Pelorhabdus rhamnosifermentans: one gene and its partner. Each later gene encodes a partner of the first gene's protein in a complex. Links are inferred from orthologs where the notes say so. Each region holds a gene or a part of one and is shown on either strand. Other genes may lie near its edges.

Evidence for each region.
Region 2: the proteins of smc (region 1) and Ga0466249_RS10305 are in contact, whole or in part, in a crystal structure (PDB 3ZGX), measured with the Bacillus subtilis proteins. The link is inferred for Pelorhabdus rhamnosifermentans from one-to-one orthologs.

What each region holds. Positions count from the first base shown.
Region 1 is NZ_JAHGVE010000008.1:60,589-66,072, reverse strand. The notes cover bases 1-4,161. They hold smc (chromosome segregation protein SMC), read right to left. Parts: upstream 3,795-4,161; coding sequence 201-3,794; downstream 1-200. Other genes in these bases: Ga0466249_RS11325 (stage V sporulation protein S), read right to left, coding at 3,866-4,126; ftsY (signal recognition particle-docking protein FtsY), read right to left, coding at 1-187. In the rest of the region: Ga0466249_RS11320 (elongator complex protein 3), read right to left, coding at 4,219-5,274; rnc (ribonuclease III), read right to left, coding at 5,350-5,484. UniProt on the Bacillus subtilis protein: Required for chromosome condensation and partitioning.
Region 2 is NZ_JAHGVE010000007.1:130,185-134,231, reverse strand. Bases 1,325-4,047 are described here. They hold Ga0466249_RS10305 (segregation and condensation protein A), read right to left. Parts: upstream 3,177-4,047; coding sequence 2,472-3,176; downstream 1,325-2,471. Other genes in these bases: trpS (tryptophan--tRNA ligase), read right to left, coding at 3,181-4,047; scpB (SMC-Scp complex subunit ScpB), read right to left, coding at 1,940-2,467; Ga0466249_RS10315 (DUF2953 domain-containing protein), read right to left, coding at 1,325-1,855. In the rest of the region: Ga0466249_RS10330 (D-alanyl-D-alanine carboxypeptidase family protein), read right to left, coding at 1-359; Ga0466249_RS10325 (rubrerythrin family protein), read left to right, coding at 494-682; ytfJ (GerW family sporulation protein), read right to left, coding at 754-1,197; more of Ga0466249_RS10315, read right to left, coding at 1,190-1,324. UniProt on the Bacillus subtilis protein: Participates in chromosomal partition during cell division. May act via the formation of a condensin-like complex containing Smc and ScpB that pull DNA away from mid-cell into both cell halves.

The DNA.
Region 1 (5,484 bases):
GACGGACCTTATCCATCAGAATCATCGTTGTTTTTATACCTACATCAGCCGAAATGAGCACAGCTTCTAACTCTTCCAGAAATTCTTCATCAATTTGTGCATAACCTGTAATCAGTTGATCAATTTTATTTGTAAAATTCTTGCGTGTCTTGTCTAGACCTGTTTTCAATTTATCAAAAAAGCCCATCTGTAACTCCCCTTTAGCCTACTTGCTTAGCAAATTTAACGGATAGAAGTTTGGAAACACCTGATTCTTCCATGGTAATACCATGAAGGACATCGGCAATTTCCATCGTTCCCTTTCGATGCGTAACAACAATAAATTGCGTATTTTCCGCATATTCTTTTAAAAATTCACTAAACCTCGTGACATTCGCTTCATCGAGAGCCGCATCAATTTCATCAACCATGCAAAATGGCGCGGGTCGATAACTTAAGAAACTAAATAGTAATGCAATGACTGTTAATGATCGCTCCCCACCCGAAAACAGTGATAAATACTGCTGTTTTTTGCCTGGCGGCTGAACAATAATATCAATGCCTGTATCAAGCAGTTCATGAGGTGAAGTTAAAACAAGCTTAGCTTGTCCACCCCCAAATAGCTTGGTAAATATTTGATGAAAATAATCATTAATTTTATCAAACGCTTGTTTAAATTGCTTACTCATAGTCTGATCCATTTCCTGAACAATGGACACTAAGTACTTCTTGGCTTCAATTAAATCGTCAACTTGCTGCATCAAAAAATCATACCGTTCTTTGAGGCGCGTAAATTCTTCAATGGCCCCGGCATTAATAGGCCCGAGTTCGGCTATTTGACGCTCTAGACGTTTACCTACTGCAAGAAGTTCGTCAATCGGACGCTCCTGATAATAGGACTGTGCTGTCTCACGCGTCAGTTGGAACTGCGATTCTAGCTGTGTATTGCAGGCAGCAACTTCGGCATCATATTTCGTTATAAGCAGTTCTCGTTCGTGACTACGTCCTTGTACTTCTTGTAATTGCTTGTGGATGGCCTTGGCATCCTTATCACACGCCGCAACAGCACTTAAAGCAACTAATTTTTGCTGCTCAAATTGCCGCAGTTTTAATTCTTGTTCCTGCTTTTCTGCTGCAAGACGTTTTTTCAGTTCTGAAATTCTAAGTAATTCAGTGGCTGTTTCATCAAGACAGACTTGCGCCTTATCCTGCTGCTTCATTAATAAATCGAGTTGATTTTCTGTTTCACGTAAGTTCGCTTCATATAGCCTACGATTCTGTCCCACAGATTGAAGCTGTTGTGTCAAGGCAGACATTGCTATTCTTAGTCCTGTCACTTGTTCCGTAATGGATGCCAAACTTGCTTGCTGAATTTTATTTTTTTCCTGCCAAGCCGTAACAGTCTGCTTGCGCTCATCATCCTCTTGTTCCAGGCGGCTAACTGTTTGCTGCACAAGAACGAGATCAGCACCTAACTGTTTCACTTGCTCTTCACGAAGCTGTTTTTCTGTCATTAAATTTTTGACAGACTGACGAATGCGCTGAATGTCTTGTAAAGTCTGTTGATTTTGTACAAGTCGTTGTGCCTGACTGACTTCGTTTTCCTGAAGAACTGCTTGGCAAAGAACCAGTTTCTCGTCAAACTGCTTAAGCTGCTCACAAGCAGCCTGACTCTGCTGCTGCTGATCCAAAACAACTTGGCGTTGTGATTCAATTTCGCTATCCAGTCGATTAATTTCACTTTGGCGTCCGATGAAGCTATTTTCCCGTCGCTGTGAACTCCCGCCTGTTAAAGAACCGCCGGGACTCACCAGTTCCCCCTCCAAAGTCACCATACGCAAAGAATAACGATACTTTTTGGCAATAACCAAGGCATGATCAAGTGTATCAACAATGAGGGTTCGCCCCAATACATGCGCCATAGCTAAAGCATAAGCCTTATCATAAGTAACAAGCTCACTGGCAAAACCAAGCACCCCTTGCTCCTGTGCTGACGATCGTTCCGCATCGCGCCTGGAATAGGACTGTACCGTATCGAGCGGCAAAAAAGTGACTCGCCCAAAATGATTTTTCTTTAAATAGTGAATAGCCGCCTGAGCCGTCTGGGCATGATCCGTAATTAAGTGCTGAGCCGCACCACCCAGGGCAATTTCAATGGCTGTAACAAGGTGAGGCGGAACTTGAATAAGCTCCGCTACCGCCCCAAAAACCTGAGAGCGCCAAGGCGCATCACTTTTTAAAATGCTCTTAATCCCCTTGCCAAAACCATCATAATCCTGCTGCATATGAACAAGTAACTTCTTGCGTGTCAACCTGTCATTTAAACGAAGTTGAAGCTGTGTCTCCTGCTGTTTTAAGCGTCCTAATTCTTGTTCCAATTCTTTTTTACTCGTTAATAATAAAACGTGCTGTTCCTTTTCAGCAAGCTGCTGAGCTTTTAACTGAGCAAGGTCTGCTGTTTTCTCTTGATAGAAAATTTCTAATTTTTCCAGCTGTTGCTGTTCTTTTGCCACCTCAACTGACTGACTTTCTTTCTGTCCGTCCAGACCATGCAGCTCTTTTTCAAGCTCACGACATCGATTACGCTGTGAAACAAGTTCTTGCATACAATCAAAAATTTGTTCTTTCCCTGTTTCAATTTGCTTCGTCAACTGAGCTTGAGCGTCCTCAGCATTCTTTTGCTGCCCTTCAAGCAAAACCAGTTTGTCCTGTAAAGATTGTTGCTCCTGCAGCTTGATCTCATATTCTGCATAGGATCGCTTACTTTTATCCCGATTTTCAGCCGTCTTATCAACTAGAGACGTCCGATCAGCAACTAACCTTTCTAGTTCCCGACGGTTTTGGCTCTGACGTTCATCAAGAATACCGACTGTCGCCTCGTGTTTTGTAAGCTCTTCTTCAATCTGCTTAAGCTGCAAAGATACATTACGACAAGCTTCATCCGCCTTAGCCAACTCACTCGTTTGCTTGTCCCGCTCTGTATCAGCAACAGCCAATTTGGAACTAAATATAACCTCCTGCTCCGCAAATTGCTGGTAATCGCTGCGCGCCCCGACAAGGATTTGTTCTGCTTTGGTGAGTCGCTGTAAGAGTTGACTGACCTGACAAGCGAGCCATTCATCATGAAGCTCATTGTACTGCTTTGTCTTGACAGCACTGTCTTTGAGCGGACCCAATTGGCCTTCAATTTCACTAGTAATATCTTCAAGACGCGTCACATTACTATCTGTCTCCTCAATTTTGCGTACAGAGTCCCGCTTACGTTGTTTGTATTTCATAATACCTGCTGCTTCTTCAAAAATCAGGCGACGTTCTTCCGGCTTTGCATTTAAAATTTCGTCAATTTTATTTTGGCCGATAACCATCATGGAATCACGCCCCACACCTGTATCAGCAAAAAGTTCATGAATATCTTTCAAACGGCAAGGACTTTTATTAATAAAAAACTCGCTGTCACCCGACCGAAAAATGCGTCGTGTAATAACTACTTCAGCAAAATCAACAGGTAGAAGTCCATCACTGTTATCAAAATACAGCGAAACTTCCGCCAGCCCCAGAGCCCGTCTTGCCGAACTACCGGAAAAAATAATGTCTTCGCTTTTTGCCCCACGGAGGCTCTTCATGCTTTGTTCACCCAAAGCCCAGCGGATAGCATCAGCCACATTGCTTTTACCACTACCATTCGGTCCGACAATAGCAGTCACACCTGCCCCAAGTTCAAGGACCGTTTTCTCAGCAAAAGACTTAAAACCATAAGCCTCTAATTTGTGTAACTGCAAAAGAATCACTAACACCTTTCTAGTATAAATTTTCATGTTCAATTATTTATTCCCTATAATAAAAGAAAAACCTGCTTGCTCACGCAAACAGGTTTCCAGAGATTGTTTTACCGCGGTTCAACAATAAAACGAATCGCTGTGCGTTCCTCACCATCAATCATAATTTCGGCAAAAGCGGGAATCGCCACTAAATCGATTCCATTCGGTGCGACAAAACCGCGAGCAATAGCAATGGCCTTGATTGCTTGGTTAACCGCCCCTGCACCTACTGCTTGAACTTCAGCTGTACCTTTTTCACGTAAAACAGCAGCGAGTGCGCCTGCAACAGATTTGGGATTTGATTGTGCCGATACTTTCAGTATATCCATTACTTAACCTCCTTTGAATTCAGGGCTTTGCAAAGGCTTCTACACTAAAGTTATTCAGCACTTTTCCTAAAAATTCCTTCTTTTGCATATTTTTAACTGGAAAATTTATTTATTTTTTTTATGACATATTTCGTACTTTTATACTCTACAAGCAACTCATCTTGCTTGACTAAATCAGACATCACCGTAACACAGGCATCTGGATAATTCTTAGCCCATAAGCAAATATTGCCATTTTTTTGTCCCCGCACTTTTGACAATTGTCTTGCTGCACAATGAATTGTGACGGTTCCACAGGGATTGACTTGCTCCAGCCACGCATCCACACCTTGCCGATACAAATAAGCCTCAACAAGTTCACCAAAGGCCGGATGATAAGGACCTGCAAGCACGACAGAGGTTTTATCAAGCTCCGTCGTCGCTTGCAACCCCGTACGAATGACAGTAATATGATGATTCTCGAAAAGAGTTCGCAGCAAAGCCGTTTGCTCCACCGCTTGCTCCAATGTAAGCGGCTGATAGTGTTGACTCCGATAGAGATCAGCAAGCGGCGTATCTTCTAATACAATGACAGGATAAATTCGAACAAAATCAGGCGCCAAATCAATCGTGCCAATAGCCGTTTGTACAAGAGACAATAAGGTTTCACAAGGTAAGCCAGGCATGAGCTGAATTCCTACCTGAAAGCCTTGTTCTTTAAGCTGCCTGACAGCCAAGCGAACCTGCTCAGCCGTATGTCCGCGCCCAGCCAATTTTAACACATCATTATCAAGGGACTGTACACCTAGTTCCACAGTGGCTACGCCGTTTGATTGAAGCAACGCTAAAATAGCTGGTGTAATACAATCGGGTCGTGTTGAAACACGAATCGTTGCAATTTTTCCGGCGGCAAGCGCCTGTTTTGCTGGTTCTAATAAACGTGCTTGCTCTGTTAAAGACAAAGCCGTAAAACTGCCGCCATAGAAAGCTACCTCAATATGCCGTGATACGAAATCGAAACGTGATAACCACTCATCTATCACGCTTCGAACATACTCGGGGGTTACCACCTGTTCTTGACCGGTAATCTCATGCTGATTGCAAAATATGCATTGATGAGGACAACCATAATGAGGGATAAAGATAGGAATAATAGTATTTTTTTTCAAACAACACTCCCAACCTTTCGTGTGCATTAAGAAAGACGACCCCATGGCCGCCTTTCGTGTACGTAGCTATCCAGTTTATTCACAAATTACGTTCAGCGTCATTAATGCAAGTTTAGCTGCCTGCTGTTCGGCCTCTTTTTTACTTTTGCCAATACCAATGCCAAGCTCCTGATCATTCAAATGAACACTAATTTTAAACACCTTATCATG
Region 2 (4,047 bases), on another replicon or contig:
GCAACTGTGGCATCGTTACCTGAAACAAGCATAATGCCATACAGCATATCAAGCATGGATAGAGATTCGCCCTCTGTCAACCATAAGGAGGATCCTTCTGTTGTCGATGCGGCTTTGCTTGCTGTTACTACATCATTCATATTACCCATTTCCAGCGCAGTAATAAGAGTCATAATCTTTGTTGTGCTCGCTGGATAACGTCTATCATTGGCATTCTTTTCATATAATACTTTTCCTGTAGCTGCTTCAATCACAATAGCTGATTTTGCTGTTACATCGAGCGGTGCTGTAGCACCCATCGCCGCTGGCGTTACTATAAATAAAACCGCAGCAATAAAAGTTATCGCTTTTGATCTCATTGTTCAAATCCTTTCTCTTAGCAACAGTGTCATACTTTCATATTATAACTACATTTTGCAAAAACGTCAAAAATTTCTTGTCATCATACATGTTTAGAAGTGACAACGGAAATAATAATAAGGGAGGTGAAAAAATGGAAACATTAGATGTTAAAACAGCTCTTCGAACGACATTGACACAAAAACAAGAACTTGTACGAGACTATCAAACTTACGCCAAGCAGATAACAGACCATAGTGTTTCTGAAATGTACCGTGATTTTGCTGAACAAGAAGGTTATGCCGCAGCAGACATTAAAGAACAGCTAGATAAACTCAAATAGCTTCTAGAACATTCTATGTGTAAGGCCGCACAATTATGTGCGGCCTTATGTTTTTGATTACTGGAATCTCTTCACTTATACGACTCAAATTCACTGTCATCTGCTATCGATTCATGCGAATCAGCAGAAGCAGGCTTTTTATGGCTCAACATTTCTTGTATTTTATCTAACACTTGCGGCACAAGATCGACAACACGATCGCAAAGCATTTTCCCATCGACTTGCAAAAAACGAATGCCGCTCGTAGATGAGCACACTAAAAAACCTACTGGTTTTACACTCACACCAGCACCACTGCCGCCGCCAAATGAATGAAGTGCGTCGCTTTGCAGCTTTTCTTCCGGCTCATAATCACCACCACCTGCAGCAAAACCAAAAGTTACTCTGGAAATCGGAATAATCACCGTACCATCCACCGTTTCAACAGCATCACCCACAATGGTATTCACATCAACCATTTCCTTGATACTCTCCATTGCTGTTTTCATTAATCCTTGAATTGGATGTTCAGCCACCTATCGTAACCCCCTTCTTTACATTTTTCACAATAAATAAAAAAGCATTCATAACATTACCCAGTTTAAAACTGAATATACACTGAAATTCTGTTTTAAACTCCGGTTGCCTAAAAGTAGGGCTGACTTGAATCGCCGGACAAACGGCAAAACGAACATTTTTCATGAGCTGAGATAATAAACAGGCCTTGACACTCCAAAGCAGCCCACTTGCAATTCCAGTCATAGCCGCATCAGATGTACTAAACTGCGTCTTCCAATAAAATTTTTCACAACAGAAAGCTGTCATAAATGACTGTACGACGTGCCGGTAATAATAAAAAAGACGATGCGTTTTACGGAGCCCCGCTAAACCTAAACGAGGATGACGGATAAGACGTCTAAAAAAATGTCTTGATGACTTTCTTTCGACTTTTATAAATTGCCTACTATCCGCTTTTTTCATGCTTGCTTCACGCTTCAACCACTCTTTTTGCACCCATTGAATGACGGATAAGGTGCGTTGATAAAAAAACAACTTTCCTTTACTGTAAATAGTCACTGTCAATTTGTCATTAGCATCCTGCCAGTGATAATCGAAAGCAATATAAAAGGTCGTGCAAGACGCAGCAATCACGACACTAACAAACAAGCCAAGGAAAGCAAGGAATAAGATCATGCCAACACCTCGCTACTTATTGCCTAGTATATCCAAAATATGTCTAATTATACAAAAGCAGCATGCCAAAAGGCATGCTGCTTTTTAAGTCTGTGACTCTATGACAAATTGAGAAACGTCTGGTAGATCCTGGATGGTATTTAAACCAAAACACTGTAAAAATTCTTCTGTCGTCCCATATAAGATCGGTCTTCCTGCTGTTTCCTTCCGTCCCATTTCCTTCACTAGTCGACGTTCAACAAGCTGATTGACAATTTTATCGACATTTACACCACGGATCTGTTCAATTTCCTGGCGAGTTACAGGTTGGCGAAAAGCAATAATGGATAGTGTTTCCATCGCCGCCGTAGTAAGCTTTGCATCTTGAACACAGCCCAGTTGGTCAATAACATCTGAAAACTGAGCTTTCGTACACAACTGATAGCCGCCAGCCACTTCAACAATGGTCAACCCTCTCTGAACAGGTTCCATGGCAGCGCGCATTTGTGTAATCAATTGCAAAATATTTTCTTCATCAACACAAAGAATTTCAGCAAGCTTATTCGCCGGAACAGGATCACCACTAGCAAATAAGAGTGCCTCAAGGGGTCCCTTCAGATGATCATAGAACACGTTCTTACTCCTTTGCCATGAGATATATTGGCCCAAAAGGCTCCTGTTGCTCAATAACAAGCCGTTTTAAACGAAGTAGCTCCAGAATGGCTAAGAAAGCCGCCACAACTTCCTGCTTACTGCCAGACCGAATAAAAGTTGACGTAAATTCAATTTTTCCCTGATTATGCGCCAATAGATGAACAATATCAAGAATCTTATCTTTCACATCGACTTCATCGCGATTGACCAGAGTAAACTTATCTACCTTACTTTCCCATACAGCTAAAAAAGCTTGTATCAATTGATCGGCGTTAAGGCCTTTCAGCAATGGATAGCGAACAGGAAATTCCTGCGGATCACGGGTATGAAAAAGTTCACGCACTTGACTCATTTCTTGCAAAACAGCAGTGATTTGTTTAAATCGGCGATATTCAATCAGTCGATTCACAAGTTCAAGCCTCGGGTCTTCCTCTTCTTCATTTTCCTCAATCCGCGGCGGCTTTGGAAGCAACATGCGCGATTTTATTTGTAGCAGCGTCGCAGCCATGAGGAGAAACTCACTGGCTATATCCATATTAAATTCATTCCAGGCCTCAATATAAGTTAAATATTGCTGCGTAATATCGGCAATGGGGATATCGTAAATATCAATCTGGTTTTTTTCGATTAAGTGCATTAAAAGCGCCAGTGGACCTTCGAAAACTTCCAATCTGACCTTATAACTCATCGGCTCAGCTCAAATGCATGGCATCGCGAACTTCTTCCATTGTTGCAGATGCAACCTTTCTCGCTCGTTCTGCACCAAAGGCAAGAATGTCTCTGACTTTTTGCGGTGAACTTTCAAATGTTTGCCGCCGTGCATGAACCTCAGACAAAGCTGTCACAAGATTTTCGGCTAACCTTTTTTTACAGTCAACGCAACCGATTTCAGCCTGACGACACTTCTGTTCAATTTCCGACAACTCACTTTTCGAGAAAAACTGATGAAATTTATAGGCTGTACATACTTCAGGATGTCCGGGGTCCGTCCGTTTCACGCGCTGAGGATCCGTTACCATTAACTTGACTCTAGACCGAATTTCATCAGGTGTAGCAGAAAAGCTAATATCATTGCCATAGGATTTACTCATTTTTCTACCATCAATACCAGGCAAAATAGACGCCTTCGTGAGACTGGCCTCAGGCTCTGGGAAAATAGGACGATAGAGATAATTAAACCTCCGAACAATCTCACGACTAAGCTCTAAATGGGGAAGTTGATCCTCTCCCACAGGAACGGTATCGGCCTTATAAAGAATAATGTCTGCTGTCATAAGCTCAGGATAACCCAAGAAGCCATAAGTATTCAGGTCTTTACCTTGCAGACTTACCTGCTGAATTTTATCCTTATAAATAGGAACGCGCTCAAGCCAGGAAAGAGGGGTCATCATGGAGAGTAGTAAATGTAGCTCTGCATGCTCCTTCACATGGGATTGAATGAAAACAACATTTTTTTCGGGGTCCAAACCGGCGCTTAACCAGTCTAACGCCATATTATAAATGTTTTCTGGCAACTTACTCGTATCTTCATAAGAAGAAGTCAATGCATGTAAGTCTAC